3 regions of the Duganella sp. GW821-FHT01E12 genome follow, and region 2 is predicted to be linked to each of the others. Evidence: predicted binding sites of a transcription regulator. Region 2 holds the regulator's gene; each other region holds the start of a gene.
The links. Region 2 encodes HrcA, which represses chaperone genes, less so after heat shock. Its sites were predicted from a motif close to TTAGCACTCNNNNNNNNNGAGTGCTAA; they were not measured.
Positions count from the first base shown of each region.

Region 1: a site for HrcA is predicted at 3,121-3,147, ahead of rpoH (RNA polymerase sigma factor RpoH). Genes of this name have one in related genera too.
Region 3: a site for HrcA is predicted at 4,736-4,762, ahead of groES (co-chaperone GroES). Genes of this name have one in related genera too.

Region 1 is NZ_JBWKWR010000005.1:309,005-315,273, forward strand. It holds gene AC07WS_RS17145 (MerR family transcriptional regulator) at 1-219, shown strand, start outside; gene ftsY (signal recognition particle-docking protein FtsY) at 339-1,367, shown strand; gene AC07WS_RS17155 (cell division ATP-binding protein FtsE) at 1,387-2,043, shown strand; gene ftsX (permease-like cell division protein FtsX) at 2,040-2,960, shown strand; gene rpoH (RNA polymerase sigma factor RpoH) at 3,233-4,132, shown strand; gene AC07WS_RS17170 (hypothetical protein) at 4,179-4,445, opposite strand; gene AC07WS_RS17175 (hypothetical protein) at 4,583-5,080, shown strand; gene ggt (gamma-glutamyltransferase) at 5,096-6,269, shown strand, end outside.
Region 2 is NZ_JBWKWR010000014.1:58,134-64,402, forward strand. It holds gene map (type I methionyl aminopeptidase) at 1-85, shown strand, start outside; gene AC07WS_RS27260 (barstar family protein) at 72-398, opposite strand; gene AC07WS_RS27265 (ExbD/TolR family protein) at 398-823, opposite strand; gene AC07WS_RS27270 (MotA/TolQ/ExbB proton channel family protein) at 912-1,586, opposite strand; gene dapB (4-hydroxy-tetrahydrodipicolinate reductase) at 1,586-2,392, opposite strand; gene AC07WS_RS27280 (outer membrane protein assembly factor BamE) at 2,409-3,059, opposite strand; gene fur (ferric iron uptake transcriptional regulator) at 3,327-3,755, shown strand; gene hrcA (heat-inducible transcriptional repressor HrcA) at 3,759-4,775, opposite strand; gene AC07WS_RS27295 (HAD family hydrolase) at 4,844-5,545, opposite strand; gene AC07WS_RS27300 (metallophosphoesterase family protein) at 5,652-6,269, shown strand, end outside.
Region 3 is NZ_JBWKWR010000002.1:555,311-561,579, reverse strand. It holds gene AC07WS_RS07805 (hypothetical protein) at 1-422, shown strand, start outside; gene AC07WS_RS07800 (hypothetical protein) at 436-798, shown strand; gene AC07WS_RS07795 (OmpA family protein) at 817-1,809, opposite strand; gene AC07WS_RS07790 (hypothetical protein) at 1,971-2,609, shown strand; gene groL (chaperonin GroEL) at 2,666-4,312, opposite strand; gene groES (co-chaperone GroES) at 4,361-4,651, opposite strand; gene AC07WS_RS07775 (hypothetical protein) at 4,965-5,156, shown strand; gene AC07WS_RS07770 (ATP-grasp domain-containing protein) at 5,231-6,235, shown strand; gene AC07WS_RS07765 (SDH family Clp fold serine proteinase) at 6,226-6,269, shown strand, end outside.

The sequences.
Region 1 (6,269 bases), on a different contig from region 2:
ATCGCGCTGTCGTTCTCGGTCGGCATGAACGCGCGCCAGGCGCTGGACGCGCTGGCCGAGCTGCACACCCGCCTGGGCGGCAGCATCGAACTGTGGGCCGGCGGCGGCAACGCCGCGTTCAAGCGCCGCCGCCCGCCCTACGTGCGGGTCTACGCGCTGGCCGACATCAGCGCCGCCATCGGCGAATGGCGCCAGCGCCACGCCGCCGCGGCCGGCTGAAATCTTGTCATTCGGGTAGCATGGCCGGGCGGGGGCGCCGCGCTCTGGTAAAATAGCGGCATTTTCCCCGTGTCCGGCGCTGCCGGCCATCTGCTTGAAGCGCCCCCAACCACATGTCCATGTTTAGTTTCTTCAAGAAAAAACCCGTCGCCCCGGAAGTGCCGCAGGTTCACGCCCCGGCACCGGCCCCCACCCCCGCCGCTGAACCGTCCGTCCTGCCCGAGCTGCTGCCCATCGAGGAGCCGGCGCCCAAGCTGTCGTGGATGTCGCGCCTGAAGGCCGGCCTGTCCAAGACCTCGAACAACCTGTCCATCCTGTTCGTCGGCGCCAAGATCGACGACGACCTGTACGACGAGCTGGAGGCGGCCCTGCTGATGTCCGACGCCGGCGTCGACGCCACCCAGTACCTGCTCGACGCGCTCAAGCAAAAGGTCAAGGACGACAAGCTGCTGGACGCGGCCGCCGTCAAGGCCGCGCTGAAGCAGCTGCTGATCGAGCTGCTGACCCCGCTGCAGCGTCCGTTCGAGCTGGGCCGCCACCAGCCCACCGTGATGATGATCTCCGGCGTCAACGGCGCCGGCAAGACCACCACCATCGGCAAGCTGGCCAAGCACATGCAGACGCACGGCCAGTCGGTGCTGCTGGCCGCCGGCGACACCTTCCGCGCCGCCGCCCGCGAGCAGCTGATGGTCTGGGGCCAGCGCAACAACATCACCGTGATCTCGCAAGCCTCGGGCGACCCGGCCGCCGTCTCGTTCGACGCCGTGCAGTCCGGCAAGGCCAAGGGCCTGGACGTGGTGATGATCGACACCGCCGGCCGCCTGCCGACCCAGCTGCACCTGATGGAGGAGCTGAAAAAGGTCCAGCGCGTCATCGGCAAGGGCATGGAGGGCGCGCCGCACGAAACGCTGCTGGTCATCGACGGCAACACCGGGCAGAACGCGCTGGCCCAGGTCAAGGCCTTCGACGACGCCCTCAAGCTGACCGGCCTGGTGATCACCAAGCTCGACGGCACGGCCAAGGGCGGCGTGCTGGCCGCCATCGCCCGCGTGCGCCCGGTGCCGGTGTACTTCATCGGCATCGGCGAGAAGATCGAGGACTTGCAGCCCTTCGTCGCGGCCGAGTTTGTCGAAGCCCTGCTGGGCTAACCCCAACGATAAGCGCCCCATGATCGAATTCCGCAACGTCTCGAAACAATATTCCCCCGACGCGACGGCGCTGCGCGACGTCTCGTTCACCGTGGCCAAGGGCGAGCTGGTGTTCCTGGCCGGCCCCTCGGGCGCCGGCAAGTCCACCCTGCTCAAGATGATCGCCGCCGTCGAGCGCCCCAGCGCCGGCCACGTGATCGTCAACGGCCAGGACATCGCCCGCATCAAGCCGGCCGCCGTGCCCTTCCTGCGGCGCAACCTGGGCCTGATCTTCCAGCAGCAACGGCTGCTGACCGACCGCTCCATCCTGGCCAACGTCATGCTGCCGCTGCTGGTGACGGGCGCCTCGCGCGCCCAGGCCGAGCAGCGCGCCCGCGCCGCCCTCGACAAGGTGGGCCTGCTGGAACGGGCCGGCGCCCAGCCGCTGGCCCTGTCCGGTGGCGAACAGCAGCGCGTGTCGATCGCGCGCGCCATCGTCAACCGCCCGCAGGTGATCCTGGCCGACGAACCCACCGCCAACCTGGACCGCGCCAGCGCCAACCAGGTGCTCGACGCGCTCAAGGCCTTCCATTCGGTGGGCGTGACCTGCCTGATCTCCAGCCACGACGAACAGATGCTGGACGCCGCCGCGCGCGTCATCCATCTCAAGCACGGCCAGCTGGAGGTGGCGGCATGACGCTCTGGTTCCGGCAACACCGCTACGCGCTGGCCGCGGCCCTGGTGCACCTGCGCCGCTCGCCCGGCGGCTTTGTGTTCAACATCCTGGTGGTGGCGATCGCATTGGCGCTGCCGTTCACCGGCGTCACCCTGCTCGACAACGTGCGCCCCATGTCCGAGCAGCTGTCGGTCGATCCCGAGATCAGCGTCTTCCTCAAGCAGGACACCCCGCGCGAGCAGGCCGAGGCGCTGGCCGTGTCGCTGCGCCAGACGGTGCGCGACAAGCAGGCCAGGATCGTCTTCACCCCGCGCGAAAAGGCGCTCGACCAGCTCAAGGACAAGAGCGGCCTGGCCGACGTGCTGACCACGCTGGGCGAGAACCCGCTGCCCGACAGCTACGTGCTCAAGCTCGACGCCTTCCGCAACGCCCAGGCCGGCGGCGACGTCGACCAGCTGGCCGAGCAGATCCGCGCCCTGCCCGGCGTCGACACGGTGCAGGTCGATTCGGCCTGGGTCAAGCGCCTGGCCGCGCTGCTCAACGTGCTGCGCCTGGCGCTGCTGCTGCTGGCGGCCACGCTGGGCACGGTGGTGGTGGCGGTGATCTTCAACACCATCCGCCTGCAGGTGATGACCCAGCGCGAGGAAATCCTGGTGTCCAAGCTGATCGGCGCCACCGACAGCTTCATCCACCGCCCCTTCTACTACACCGGCGCGCTGCTGGGCCTGTGCGCGGGCGGCGTGGCGCTGGGCGCGGTGTCGCTGGCGCTGCGTCCGCTCAACGTGGCGATCGCCGAATTCGCCCGGCTGTACGCCTCCGAATTCCAGCTGGCGCCGCTGCCGCCGCTGGCCATGGCCGGCCTGCTGGCCCTGTCGGCCGGCCTCGGCCTCATCGGCGCCCTGCTGTCCGTGCAGCGCCACCTGTCCCGCCTGAACTGATCCCTCCACCCTTCCGTGCGTCCGCGCACGGAAGGGCCCATCCAGCCCCCTTAGCATTAAGGCCGGCCTAAGCTCCAACGCGCATGCTTGATATTGCAGAAGCCATGATGCTTAAAAACGTCATAGTATTTTTACTATCAAAGCGATAAATATCTGGCGATTGGCACTCAAGCAAGGAGAGTGCTAATATATGGCAACTGAAGAGAAAAACAATTCTCTTCGGAACCAAGCAACATTGAGATTAAGCAACATCTTCGAGCGAAGGAATGAAAATGACTATGATGTCCGCACCGACCGCATTGGTACCCGCCACCAATCGCGCCCTGGGACTCGGGTTCACTGGCAACCTGGGCAACCTGGACGCCTACATTTCGGCCGTCAACCGCCTGCCGATGCTGACGCACGACGATGAAATCTCGCTGGCCAAGCGCCTCAAGGAAAAGAACGACCTGGGCGCCGCCCAGGAGCTGGTGCTGTCGCACCTGCGCCTGGTGGTGTCGATCGCGCGCGGCTATCTGGGCTACGGCCTGCCGCACGCCGACCTGATCCAGGAAGGCAACATCGGCCTGATGAAAGCGGTCAAGCGCTTCGACCCGGACCAGGGCGTGCGCCTGGTGTCGTACGCCATGCACTGGATCAAGGCCGAGATGCACGAGTACATCCTGAAGAACTGGCGCCTGGTCAAGGTGGCCACCACCAAGGCCCAGCGCAAGCTGTTCTTCAACCTGCGCAGCCACAAGACCGGCCTGGACGCGATGACCCCGACCCAGATCGACAGCCTGGCCAAGATGCTGGACGTCAAGCGCGAGGAAGTGATCGAGATGGAAACCCGGTTGAGCGGGCGCGACATCGCGCTGGAATCGCCCAACGACGACGAGGACGACAAGTTCGCGCCGATCGCCTACCTGTCGTCCGAGGCCAGCGAGCCGACCCGCGTGCTGGAGGCCGAACAGGTGACCCGCCTGCAATCGGAAGGGCTGGAGGAAGCGCTGGGCAAGCTGGACGCCCGCTCGCGCCGCATCGTGGAAAGCCGCTGGCTGGCCAACGACGACGGCTCCGGCGCCACCTTGCACACGTTGGCGGAAGAGTTCGGCGTCTCGGCCGAGCGCATCCGCCAGATCGAAGTGGCCGCGCTGAAGAAAATGAAGGGCGCGCTGGCCGCCTACGTGTAAGCGGCCGCGCCCTGAGGAAAGCCCCGTCCGGGGCTTTTTTTACGTTTTACGCCGCACCCAGGCCTTGCGCCAGCAGCTCGCCGACCAGCTGGTTCAGGTCGACGTCGCGCTCCTTCGCCCTGGCGTGCAGCTGCTGCACCAGCTCGCCGTTGAGCTTGACCGCGAACGGCACCAGCCCCAACGCCTGGTCGCGCTTGCGCTGTTCCCGCTTGTCGACCACCTCGGCCACCTTGCCGAAGCTGGCGGCGCCAGGGGCGGACATCTGGCCCATTAATTTTTTAGCGTCGCTTTTCGCCATGCCGGTCTTTTTCATTTTGTTCGATCTATGTGATTCAGGGCCCCCATTCTACGGCACATAGTTTGACCCAGCGCTGCAAAGCTGCGGTTCGTGCGACATCGACGTGATCTTTTTGCTAAGCTTGCCGTCTACTCTGAAGGAAGAGGATGCCAATGAAATCCACACTCGCCAGGCAGTTGATCATCCTGCCGCTGCTGGCCGCCGTGCTGGCCATGCTGCACGCCTGCGGTTCGGCGTCGGCCGTCGGCCGCGCCGGCGCCGCGCCGCAGCCGCAGCCGTTCAACCAGACCTACGTGCTGACGCAGGGCGCCAGCGTCGCCCTCGCGCCGGCCGCCATGCCCGGCGTCAGCGGCGCCACCGCCAGCGCGCCCAGCCTCAAGCTCGAGCGCGTCAACGACAGCCGCTGCCGCGTCGGCGCCGTCTGTGTATGGGCCGGCTACATCAGCTACAGCTTCGCGCTGACCGCGCCCGACGGCACCACCAGCAACTTCGTGCTGTCCGACAGCATGCCCAACGCCAGCCCCAGCGTCACGCAGAACGGCCTGACCTTCACGCTGACCGGCGTCGAACCGCAGGCGGTCCCCGCCAAGAATGAAGCTACGCCGGATTATCGGGTAAGCTTGAGGGTGAGCAACGCCCCCTCATCCTAACCCGGACCCGCGCCCATGATCCTGTCCCGCCGCCCCGCCCGCACCGTTCTCGTCTCCACCATCATCCTCACGCTGATCCTGCCGCCGGCGGCCTGGGCCAAGACCCCGGTCGCCACCGGCAGCGGCGGCGCGGTCGCCACCATCAGCGAGCCGGCGTCCAAGGCCGCGCTGGCCATCCTCAACCAGGGCGGCAACGCCATCGACGCCGCCGTCGCGGCGGCCGCCACGCTGGGCGTGACCGACCCGTTCAGCTGCGGCATCGGCGGCGGCGGCTTCATGGTCATCTACCTGGCCAGGGACAAGCGCGTGATCACCGTCGACCACCGCGAAACCGCGCCGGCCAGCTTCACGCCCACCGTGTTCCAGCACGACGGCAAGGAAATGGACTTCGACACCGTGGTCGCCAGCGGCATGTCGGTCGGCGTGCCGGGCACCGTGCGCGGCTGGCACGAGGCGCTGGACCGCTACGGCTCGATGACGTTCAAGCAGGTGCTGGCGCCGGCCATCGCCGTGGCCAGCGACGGCTTCACCGTCAACGCCAACTTCTCGCGCCTGGTCGAAGAGAGCCAGGTCAAGTTCAGCATGTTCCCCGACACCGCCGCGCTCTACCTGCGCAACGGCAAGGCCATCCAGCCCGGCAGCATCCTGCGCAACCCCGGCATGGCCAAGGCCTACCGCGAGCTGGCGGCCGGCGGCGTCAAGGTCTTCTACGAGGGCAAGATCGGCCGCGCCGTGGTCGACGCCGTCAACCAGCCGAAAGTCGCCAACGGCGTGCAGGTGCGCGCCGGCCGGATGACGATGGCCGACCTGGCCAACTACGAGGCGCGCCTGCGCCAGCCGGTGCACAGCACCTACCGCGGCTACGACCTGTACGGCATGCCGCTGCCGAGCAGCGGCGGCATCGCCATTGCCGAGGCGCTCAACATCCTCGAAGGCTACGACCTCAAGGCCATGCCCAGGGACCAGGCCGAACACCTGTACCTGGAGGCGAGCCGCCTGGCCTTCGCCGACCGCAACGCCTACCTGGCCGATCCCGAGTTCGTCGAAGCGCCGGTGGCCGGCCTGCTGAGCAAGGACTACGCCGCCCGCCGCCGCGAGCTGATCAACCAGAACCAGGCCAGCGTGCAGGCCCCGGCCGGCGATCCGTATCCGTTCCAGAACGACGTCAGCGTGCCGCTGCGCCCCAACG
Region 2 (6,269 bases):
GGTGCTGACGCTGGCCCCCGGCGAGACCGGCGCCAAGTCGCAGATCCCGAACGCGGTGCCGGCCGGCGTGGTCAGCGCAGCGTAAGCTTCAGGGCCGGCTTCTCGCCGTAGTCCTCGTAGCGCTCGTTGATGCCGGCCACGCAGTAGGTCACCTCTTCCAGGATGTCGGGCACGGCGGCCTGCATGGCCTCGGCGTTGGTGATGACGATGTCCAGCACCTCGTTCGGCTTCAGGCGGAACTTGCTCATGCCTTCCTCGTCGCGCAGGTAGCTCAGGCAATCGACCCAGGCGTCCATGGTGTTGCCGTAGCCGTCGGGGAAGCCCAGCGCGGCCTTGCAGGCGGCGTGGAAGCTGGCGAAATCGGTGATCGCCGCGCCGTTCAGTTCTGCGGTTGCCATTATTTTTTCTCTTTCCTCGGGTCCGTCACGAACCCCAATTTCGTTAAGCCATTCGATTGCGCGGCGGCCATCACCTGCGCCACCACTTCGTAGCGGGTGTCCTTGTCGGCGCGCAGCTGCAGCTCCGGTTGCGGCTCCAGCTTGGCCGCCTCCACCAGGCGCGCCTCCAGCACGCTGAGCTCGACCGGATCGTTGTTCCAGAATATCTTGCCGGCGCCGTCGATAGCCAGCGTGACCGTGGCCGCCTGCTGCGGATTGGCCTGCGCCTGCGCCTTCGGCAGGTCCAGCTTGACGGCGTTGGTGAACATCGGCGCGCTGAGGATGAAGATCACCAGCAGCACCAGCATCACATCGACCATCGGCGTGACGTTGATATCGGCCATCGGGCCCGGATTGCGGTGGTGGTTGAATGCACCAAAACTCATGCTAGCTCCCAATAATGGGGTCAAGTCTGACATTCGGACACGGCCTCAACAGTAGGCGCGCGCCTACTGTTGAGGTCGTGTCCGAATGTCAGACTTGACCCCCGCCCTTAGTCAGGTAGGCGTGCAGATCGTGCGCGAAGGCGTCCAGCTCGGCCAGGGTCAGCCGGTTGACGCGGTTGAATCCGTTATACGCCAGCACGGCCGGGATGGCCACCGTCAGGCCGATGGCGGTCATGATCAGCGCCTCGCCCACCGGGCCGGCCACCTTGTCGATCTGCACCGTGCCGCTGGCCGACACATTGGCCAGCGCGTGGTAGATGCCCCACACCGTGCCCAGCAGCCCGACAAACGGCGCGGTGGCGCCGATCGAGGCCAGCAGGGTCAGCCCGCCCTCGAGGCGGTTGGTGGAATGCTGGATCGCCACCCGCAGCACGCGCGTCACCTGCGCGGCGTGGCCCATCTCGCCGCCCAGCGACACGCGGCCGCCGGCCTTGAGCTGCGCCGCGCCCTGCTGGACCAGCGGCAGGAAGACCTGCTCGGGATCGGCCAGGCTCAGCGCGGCCACGCCGTCCTGCATCGACGGCGCCTCCCAGAACGCCTGCACGGCCGGCGCGCTGCGGCGGATGCGCCACGCGGCATACGCCTTGGACAGGATGAAGAACCAGCTCACCAGCGACATCGCCAGCAACACCAGCGCCACGATGTGGCTGATGGCGTCGCCCTGCTCCCAGTAGCTGGCCAGGGTGAAGTGGTTGGCCGTCATCAGTTCAGCGCCAGCACGTCGTTCATGTCGTACAGACCGGTGGCCTTGTCGGCCAGGAAGCGGCAGGCGCGCAGCGAGCCGTGCGCGTAGGTCACGCGGCTGCTGGACTTGTGGCTGATCTCGATGCGCTCGCCGGTGCCGGCGAACAGCACGGTGTGGTCGCCGACGATGTCGCCGCCGCGGATGGTGGCGAAGCCGATCGACGACGGGTCGCGCTCGCCGGTCACGCCTTCGCGCGCGTAGACCGCGCAATCCTTGAGGTCGCGGCCCAGCGCGTCGGCCAGCACTTCGCCCATCTTCAGCGCGGTGCCGGACGGGGCGTCGACCTTGTGGCGGTGGTGGGCTTCGATCACCTCGATGTCGTAGCCGACCGCCAGCGCCTTGGCCGCCTGCTGCAGCAGCTTGAGCGTGACGTTGACGCCGACGCTGAAGTTGGGCGAGAACACGATGGCGGTCTTCTTGGCCGCCGCCGCGATCGCCGCCTTGCCCGCCTCGTCGAAGCCGGTGGTGCCGATGATCATCTTGATGCCGTGCTCGGCGCAATAGGCCAGGTGCTCCAGCGTGCCCTCGGGGCGGGTGAAGTCGATCAGGAACTGCGCGCCGGCCAGGCCCTTGGCCAGGTCGGACTCCACCGCCACGCCGGCCGGCTTGCCGAGGAAGGCGGCGGCGTCGCTGCCGATGTTGGCCGAGCCCGCGCGGTCCAGCGCGCCGGACAGGCGGGCGTCGGGCGCGTCGAGCACCGCTTCGATCAGGATGCGGCCCATGCGGCCGCCGGCGCCGGCGATGGCGATGTTCAGGTTGGTCATGCTGCTGTCCTCGTGCTTATTTCTTGTCGTTGTTCACCGTCACGCCGACCGGCGCGGCGGCGGAATTGTCGGCGCCGGCCGGAATCGGCGAGGTGTTGCCGACCGGGCGCGCGTCCGGCGTGTTCAGGTCCTTCTTGACCTTGGGCGCCGGGCCGGCGATGCGGGCGATGTAATCTTTTTCGGTCGGCAGGTTGCCGCCCTCCCAGCGCGCCACCTTGCCGTCCTTGTCGAAGAACACGATCACGCGGCTGGTGGTGAGTTCGCCGTTGCCCTTGGCCATGCGGAACGCGTAGTCCCAGCGGTCGGCGTGGAACGGGTCGGCCAGCAGCGCGGTGCCGAAGATGAAGCGCACCTGTTCGCGCGTCATGCCGGTCTTGAGCTGGGACAGCATTTCCTCGGAGACGAAGTTGCCCTGCTGGATGTCGGGACGGTAGGGCGAGAAGAACCACATGAACTTCTGCAGCTTGGTGATGGTGGTCGTCTGCGCACCCTTGTTGGCGTCGAGCGTGATGCCGGTTTCCTTCACGTCGGTCGATTTCTCGCCCAGCGTGGTGTTGGACGCGCAGCCGCCCGCGGCCAGCGCGATGCATACGGCGCCGGCCAGCAGCGGCGCGCGGCGGGTGAAACGGTGCAACAAAGACTGCGATAAAGCCTGGGTGACGCGCATGGTTGTCCTCAATCTGATCGAGCGGAAGTGCCGAAAAACGCTATATCATAAAGCACAAGGTGCGACATGGGGCTGCGCGGGCACTCGGAGAGATGGCATTATCCAGCAAATCGGCGACTATGTCCTTGTTTTATAAAGAATAATTGTAAAACATTGCAAATGTAAATTTCACGCCGGCCGGCCCGCGCGGCGCGGAGGGTGCGGTGGCAGCCGGAGTGCGTTAAACTGTCGCCTAGCAATCGCCAACCACCATTAAGAGTCGCCACCATGAGCAACAATCCCACCGATCTGAAGGCCAGCGGCCTCAAAGCCACGCTGCCCCGCCTCAAAATCCTGGACATCTTCCAGAATAGCGAAGTGCGCCACCTGACCGCCGAGGATGTGTACAAGATCCTGTTGTCCGACAATATGGACGTGGGCCTGGCGACCGTGTACCGGGTGCTGACCCAGTTCGAGCAGGCCGGCCTGCTCAACCGCAATCACTTCGAGACCGGCAAGGCCATCTTCGAATTGAACGAGGGCTCGCACCACGACCATCTGGTGTGCCTGGACTGCGGCCGGGTGGAGGAATTCTTCGACGAGGAAATCGAGACGCGCCAGCAGCTGGTGGCCAAGGAGCGCGGCTTCAAGATCGCCGAGCACGCGCTGGCCATCTACGGCAACTGCACCAAGACCGCCTGCCCGCACCGCCCTTGACGGTCAATTATGGCTGAGCGCGTTCGATAGCAGCTTGGCCGTGATGTCGACGATCGGTATCACCCGCTCGTAGGCCATGCGCGTCGGCCCGATCACGCCCAGCGTGCCGACGATCTTGCCGTTGGCCGTGTACGGCGCGGTCACCACGCTCATCTCGTCCATCGGCACCAGGCTCGATTCGCCGCCGATGTAGATCTGCACCCCGCTGGCCTTGCTCGACACGTCGAGCAGCTGCATCAGCCCGGTCTTCTGCTCGAACATGTCGAACATCTGCCGCAGCGACGTCATGTTGGACGACAGGTCGCTCACCGACAGCAGGTTGCGCTCGCCCGAGATGACCATGTCGTCCGAGCTGTCGGCCATCGCCTCGCTGCCCGCCTCCACCGCCGCCTGCATCAGCCGGCCCATGTCGTCGCGCAGCTGGCGCACCTCGCTGTGCAGCCGCGTGTGCACCTCGTCGAACGCCAGGCCGCCGTAGTTCTGGTTGATGTAGTTGGCCGACTGCACCAGCTGCGCCGGGCTGTAGTCGACGTCGGTCAGCAGCAGCCGGTTCTGCACGTCGCCGGTCGGGCCGACGATCACCAGCAGGATGCGCTTCTCCCCCAGCCGCAGGAACTCGATCTGCTGGAACACCGATTCGCGCCGCGGGCTGAGCACCACGCCGGCGAACTGCGACAGCGACGACAGCATCTGCGCCGCGTTGGCGATCATCTTGTGCGGCTGCGGCGCCTGCAGCCGCATGCGCCCCTCCACCGACTGCTCGTCGAGGTGCTGCACGGTGAGCAGGGTGTCGACGAAGATGCGGTAGCCGCGCGGCGTCGGCACCCGGCCGGCCGAGGTGTGGGGACTGGCGACATAGCCCAGTTCCTCCAGGTCGGCCATGATGTTGCGGATGGTGGCCGGCGACAGGTCCAGCCCGGAGATCTTGGACAAGGCGCGCGAGCCCACCGGCTGGCCGTCCGCGATGTAGCGTTCGACTAGGGCCTTGAGCAAGGTTTGTGCGCGTGTATCGAGTTGCATGGTCATTCACTGATGGTATTTCTGCATATTATGCACGCTCCGCGCCGGACGGGGGCCGCCGCGTGGCATCAATGCTGCATTTGCGCACGAACCCATGCCAGAAGTTCATCGAAACTGGCGCAGGTGGCGTCCGGCGCGATGCCGGCCTCGTGCTGCGCGCCCCGGCGGTTCATCCACACCGCCCGCAGGCCGGCGCCCTGCGCGCCCTGCACGTCCAGCCGCAGGTCGTCGCCGACGTAGACCGCGTCGCGCGGCGCCACGCCCATGGCCTCGCAGGCGGCCAGGAAAATGGACGGGTCGGGCTTGGCGCGGCCGAAGCGCGCCGAGGCCAGCACGGTGTCGAAATGGTGGTGCAGGCCGATGACTTCAAGGTCGGCGTTGCCGTTGGTGACCACGCCCAGGCGCAGCATGGCCTGCAGCTGCGCCAGCGCGGCCGGCACCTCGCCGAACGGCGTGACGGCGTTGCGCTGCACGTGGAAGTGGCGCATGGCGCCGTCGATGTGGGCGGCGTCGGCTCCGGCCTCGGCGAAGGCCTGCTCCAGCGTCAGGCGGCGCAGCCGGTACAGGTCCACCACCAGCTCGGGCTGCTGTTCCAGCAGGGCCGCGCGGCGCGCGCGCAGCGCCTCGACCGAGTAGCGCCGCGTCACCTCGGGCGCGTGCTCGGCCAGCCAGGCGTGCCAGCTGGTTTCCGCCGCCGCGATCACCGGGGCGATCGGCCACAGGGTGTCGTCAAGGTCGAACAGCAGGGCGTGCGGGCGGCGTGGGGTCATGGTGGCTTACGGTCGGTGGTTGTGGAATCTGCGTATTGTCGCACCGATTGCCGCCCGGCGACGGCGTGGTAAATTATCGGATTGCCCCGCTGGAGACCCCGTGCCCTTGACCATCCTCGCAACCGTGCGCCGCCGTGCGCCGCCGGCAGCCGCCCTGTCAGCCGCCCTGTCCATCGCCCTGCCTGCCGCCCTGCTGGCCGGCTGCGCCACCGTCGGCCAGCCGCCGGCCTTCACCTCCTTCGTGGTGCTGGGCGAAGGCGGCGCCGCCGTCGCGCGCGTGCTGATCGACGCCCCCGCCTGCCCCGCCATCGCCATCGACGGCCGCGTCCAGCCGATGGCCTTGCGCGCGCCGGCCGCCACGCTGCCGCTGCGCGCCACGGCGTCGGCGCCGGCCGATTCCAAGCCGGCCGCCTTCCCGCTGCTGACCTGCGAGGCCGCGCTGCCGGCCGCCGGCAGCTACGCCCAGGCCAGCGTGCTGGGCCGGACATTGCCGCTGCCGCCGGCCGCGCCGCGCCGCATCGTGGTCATCGGCGACACCGGCTGCCGCCTGCAAAAGAGCAGCCACAGCTACCAGGCCTGCAACCGCGCGGCCGACTATCCGTTCGCCGCCATCGCGGCCGCGGCCGCCGCGTGGGGCCCGGAGCTGGTGATCCACGTGGGCGACTACCACTACCGCGAAAACGCCTGCCCGGACGGCGACGCCGGCTGCGCCGGCAGTCCCTGG
Region 3 (6,269 bases), on a different contig from region 2:
TCTACGGTGAGGTCCACTATGCCTGGTGTACACCGTACTTCGACCCGCCATCTCGATTAAATCTTTATAACTCGGTACCGCCAAGCTCAAGTCCACGTGCTCTGTATTGGAGTCTTATGCGAGATGTGGATTCGTTGGATATGCACTCATTCAGAATGAAAAATGTCCGGGCAGGCATTCAACGCGGCGCTTCCAGTAGGCTAAACGAAGGTATGATTGGAACGTCCCAGTACAGAGAAATTTTAGAGCTGATGCAGCTGGCCCCACTCGCCAATTTCAAGCCCCTCATGCTGGTGATTCCGGCGGCACCAGTTACCGCTCTGCTGAATTCGGTACCGGTGGCACTGCGGGCCAGCGTTTTTTCAGAAGAATACATCATCGAGAATTTGCCGAGAAGCCTCTTTGATGCGATCGAGCTGTGAATTGGAGCGAGTCATGGACATACTTACCTATGTTGAATGCGTACCTGAAAATACCGCGTTTTCTGTGATTTATTATTGCATTCGAGCGTTGGATCAGGCGGGCCTGCCCGAAGAGCAGCAGCGTGATATTTTTTTCGATGGGCCGTCCAACCCTGCTACGCCGGAAGGCATCGAGCTGACCAAGACCATTTTGGCCGCCATCGAAGAAGCAGAGCATAAGCGCCTTGATGATCTGGACCGGAAGACTGCCGAGGCCTATATCCGAAATGCCGGCGACGCGATGGATACGCTGGTCCAACGGATGGAAGGATACGACGAGGCGAGGGGCAGGGAACTCTTGCGGAAAATGGAAGCCGCATCGCTGATCCCGCTGTAGCTTCCACCGCCGGCTTGCTTACTGCTTGACCAGCTCGACACGGCGATTCTTTTCGCGGCCGGCCTCGGCATCGTTGGAGGCCGCGGGCGCGTAGGAGGCCACGCCTTTTGCGCTCAGCCGTTTCGCGTCGACCTTGTAATCGGCCGCCAGCACCTTGATCACCGACTCCGCCCGCTTCTGCGACAGCTCCAGGTTGTGCGCCAGCGCGCCCTGGTTGTCGGTATGGCCGACCACGTACAGCTTCAGCCTGGCGTCCTGCTGCAGCAGCTTGGCCATCTCGGCCAGCGCGGCCTTGGATTCCGGCTTGACCTCGGTCTTGTCGGTGTCGAAGAAGACGCCGTACACGGCCACCTTGCCGTCGGCCGCGATGCCCTTGGCCATGTCGGCCGCGTTCAGGTTGGCCGAGACCTTGCCGCCCTCCATCGCCTTGGCCTCGACGATCTCGACGTAGATGCCGCCCAGCTTGTCCTGCACCGGGGCGACCGAGTACACGCCCACGTGGACCAGCGACCCGTCCGGGCGCGTGCCCTTGGCCAGCAGGTAGCGTTCGTCGTCGCGGCCGTAGTTGAACGGCGCCCAGCTCGCCTCGCTGCCCTGGATGAAATGATCGCCGACGCGTTTGTCGAGGAAGAACTCGCCGAAGCCCTTGCCGCAGCTTTCCTTGGCGCAGGCGAACACGGTTTTCAACCCCGCCTTGTCCAGCGCCTCCTGGTAATTGCGCATCACCTCCAGCGCCGATCGCTCGCGCGGGAAGTTGTAGGCGATGCGGGTGTACTTGCCCTCCAGCTGCAGCGCGTTCTCGAACGCCATCTGGCCGCCCTTGTTGTCGACGCGCTTACCGGCGGGCAGCATCACCTCGTCGAATTCCTTGAGGCCGTAGCCGACCATCTTCGACCCCTCAAAGCGCGACAGCAGCGGATGGTCCTTGCCGCCCTTGACAGTGTCCTGCGCCGGCATCTGGGCGTGGGCGGTGGCGCAAAGCAGCAGCGGAAGTAGGCGGTGGGCGCGCATGGAAGTCCCATCTGAACAAAGTTGAGGAACGTCGATTGTAGGGAGCGATTGTCTTTGAATCAACGTTAACTTTTCAATCGGATCACCGCTCCTGTGACAATTGATGTATTTTTAATATTATAAAAATTATATAATTTCGGCAATAACCTCGTGGAGATCAGATGAATCAACTCAAAATTGCAGCGCTGATGCTGACAATGTCGGTGGCCGGCTGCGGCGGCGGCTCGACCGACACCACCCCGCCGGCGACCCAAAAATCGGCCCTCATTTCGGGCACTGTGGCTGGCCTGTCGGCTAACAGCACTCTGCTGCTGGTCAACAACGGCACCGAGACCATCGCCGTCAAGGGCAGCGGCGGCTTCAAGTTCACCTATCCAGTGGCGTCAGGCGCGCCGTACAGCGTCGTGAAGTTCGCCGATCCGAACGGCGGCGACTGCACCGTCGCCAACGGCTCGGGCACGATCGCGCAGGACGCGGTCGATATCGGCAATGTCGCCGTGACGTGCCAGCCTGCCATGATCGGCTTGTTGAAGTATCACGTGGGCGTGACCGTGTCGGGACTGGCGGCCGGCAATGCCGTCAGCTTCGTCGACGCCAAGGGCAATATCCTGAAGGCCAGCGCGAATGGCCTGAGCGTGTTCGCGGCATCGTATTCGCCGCTGGAGCTGCACGGCGCCAGCTATCAAGTCACGGTGTCGTCCAACCCGACGGGCCAGACCTGCACGCTGACGAACAACGCCGGCACCAATGACACCACCGGGTTCGTCGACTTCATCAACGTCACCGCGCTCTGCAAATAAAAAAGCCAGCCTCCGAAGAGGCTGGCTTTCCTGTACAGCGAGGCTTATGCCGGCAATTACATCATGCCGTCCATGCCGCCCATGCCGCCCATGCCACCCATACCGCCCATGCCGCCGGCTGGTTTGTCTTCGGTGACTTCAGCGATCATGCAGTCGGTGGTCAGCATCAGGCCAGCGATCGAGGCTGCGTTTTGCAGTGCCGAACGGGTGACTTTCGCTGGGTCCAGAACGCCCATTTCCACCATGTCGCCGTAGGTGCCGTTGGCGGCGTTGTAGCCGTAGTTGCCTTTGCCGGCCAGAACCGCAGCAACCACCACCGACGCTTCTTCGCCAGCGTTTTGCACGATCATGCGCAGTGGCTCTTCCATCGCGCGCAGCACGATCTTGATGCCAGCTTCCTGGTCAGGATTGTCGCCTTTGACGTTCAGCGCGGCACGAGCGCGCAGCAGGGCTACGCCGCCGCCTGGCACGATGCCTTCTTCCACGGCAGCGCGGGTGGCGTGCAGTGCATCTTCGACGCGGGCTTTCTTCTCTTTCATTTCGACTTCGGTGGCTGCGCCAACCTTGATCACGGCAACGCCGCCGGCCAGCTTGGCCACGCGCTCTTGCAGTTTTTCACGGTCGTAGTCCGAGGTCGCTTCTTCGATCTGCACGCGGATCTGCTTGACGCGGCCTTCGATGCCTTCAGCGCGGCCGGCACCGTCGATGACGATGGTGTTTTCCTTGCCGACTTCGATGCGCTTGGCCTGGCCCAGTTCTTCCAGGGTGATTTTTTCCAGGGTCATGCCGACTTCTTCAGCAACCACTTGACCGCCGGTCAGGATCGCGATGTCTTCCAGCATGGCCTTGCGACGGTCGCCGAAGCCTGGGGCTTTGACTGCGCAGGTTTTCAGGATGCCGCGGATGTTGTTCACCACCAGGGTGGCCAGTGCTTCGCCTTCGATGTCTTCGGCGATGATCAGCAGTGGACGGCCGGCTTTGGCGACTTGTTCCAGTACCGGCAGCAGGTCGCGGATGTTGGAGATCTTCTTGTCGCACAGCAGGACGAATGGATTGTCCAGGATCGCGACTTGCTTCTCTTGGTTGTTGATGAAGTATGGCGACAGGTAGCCGCGGTCGAACTGCATACCTTCAACGATGTCCAGCTCGTCGTTCAGCGACTTGCCGTCTTCCACGGTGATGACGCCTTCTTTGCCGACTTTTTCCATCGCTTCAGCGATGCGGTCGCCGATCGACGAATCCGAGTTGGCGGAGATCGAACCGACCTGGGCGATTTCCTTGGTGGTGGTGCATGGACGGGCGATGATGGCGATCTGCTCGACGGTCGCGGCAACGGCCTTGTCGATGCCGCGCTTCAGGTCCATCGGGTTCATGCCGGCGGCCACGAACTTCATGCCTTCGCGCACGATGGCCTGGGCCAGCACGGTGGCGGTGGTGGTGCCGTCGCCGGCGTTGTCGCTGGTGCGGGAAGCAACTTCCTTGACCATCTGCGCGCCCATGTTCTGCAGCTTGTCTTTCAGTTCGACTTCCTTGGCGACCGAGACGCCGTCCTTGGTGACGGTCGGGGCGCCGAAGGAGCGCTCCAGCACCACGTTGCGGCCTTTCGGGCCCAGGGTGACTTTGACTGCGTTGGCCAGGACGTTGACGCCTTCAACCATTTTGGCGCGCGCTGCGTCGCCGAAAATTACTTCTTTAGCTGCCATGTTGTTTCTCCAGAATTAGGTGAGTACTAGTGCAAACGTGCGTGTCAATTACTTGACGACGATTGCCATGATGTCTTCTTCGCGCATGACCATCAGTTCCTGGCCATCGACCTTGACGGTCTGGCCGGCGTATTTGCCGAACAGGACACGGTCGCCCACTTTGACGTCCAGCGGACGGACTTTGCCGTCTTCCAGAATCTTGCCATTGCCGACGGCGAGCACTTCGCCTTGATCCGGTTTTTCAGCGGCCGCATCAGGGATGATCAGGCCGGACGCAGTTTTGGTTTCCTGGTCGAGGCGTTTGACGATTACGCGATCGTTCAAAGGGCGAAGGTTCATACAAAACTCCTTAAATTAACAATGGTACAGTTTGTTGCTACACCAACAACGTTGCTGTAGCGGAAAGTTTGGTCGAGAGCGCTGTTAGCACTCCCTTAGAACGAGTGCCAATTATAGGGACGACCCTGCCGTATTTCAAGACGCTAGGCTTGCGTGCACACAAATAAGCACAAAAATGATGCGGATCTGTACCCAAAAAGGAATGTTTGCACTTTTGGTATAGAAGTTGACAACGTCTGACCAAGCTCCTACTATTGCAAAGCTGCAAATAGAGACTGTGTTAATTTTTCAATATTCTTTAAGGACTATGAAAATGGCAGATCAAAAAGAGGCAAAACTGTTCGCATTCAAACTGGCTGCGAAACAGGCACAAGAAAAACCTGCAGAACAATGGAAAGTCCGCGACGGCGTTGCCGTGGCCGGCTGCACCGGCCCGGTCGACTTCGACAACTACCGCGATTACGACAACATCTACCACCGGAACGACAAAGGCATCTACTGCTAAGTACTGGCCCGTCCACGAAAGCCTTGCTGCGTCAGCAAGGCTTTTTTGTTTTTCGCCCAGTCGTGGAGCATTCGATGAGCAAGACGATTTTGATTGTCACCAACAGCCAGGATCTGCATGCCGACCTGGTCGCCGCCAGGCTGGCGGCCGGCGGGCACCGGCTGTTCCGGCTGGACCTGGACCGCTTCCCGCGCGACTTCCAGACCTGCCAGTGGCATGCCGGCGGCGCGCTGCACCACAAGCTACGCCGCCGTGGCGACGAGCACTGGCTCGATCTGGCCGAGGTGGGCGCGGTGTGGATACGCAAGCCGGCCGAATTCACCTTCCTCAGCGACGAGCTGGCGCCGCAGGAACTGGCCTACGCCAGGCAGGAGGCGGAACACGCCTTGTTCAGCCTGCTCTACACGCTGGACTGCTACTGGATCAGCCACCCGCTGGCGCTGCGCGGCGCGCAGTGGAAGGGCGAGCAGCTCAAGCGCGCCGCCCGCATGGGCTTTGTGGTGCCGGACTCGCTGACCACCAACGCGCCGGGCGAGGTGCTGGCGTTCAAGGACAGCCTGGCCGGCGACATGATCTTCAAGTCGCTGTCGGACCCGATGCTGGGCGGCGAGCAGCTGGCGCCGGAGCAGCGCAGCACTGGCGGGCTCGGCACCACCATCGTCGACGACGACATGCTGCGCAACGTCGAAGCGGTCGGCCAGTTGCATTGCCACTTCCAGCGCTACATCCCCAAGCAATATGAGCTGCGGGTGACGGTGATCGGCGAGCGGGTGTTCGCCGCCAGGATCCACAGCCAGGACGACGCCCGCACGGCCGTCGATTCGCGCGACATGTCGGCGCCGATCCGCTACGAGGCGGCGCAACTGCCCGACGAGCTGCGGCGGCGCTGCGTGGCCTTCGTGCGCAGCTACGACTTGAACTACGGCGCGCTGGACCTGATCGTCACGCCCGATGGCGAGGTGGTGTTCCTCGAAAATAATCCCGCAGGCCAGTTCCTGTATATCGAACAATTGATACCGGAGTTTAAGATGATCGATGCCATGGCCGACACGTTGGCGGAGGGCGCGCAATGGCACTAGAGCACACCGTCCTCGCCGACCGCATCCGCGAGCT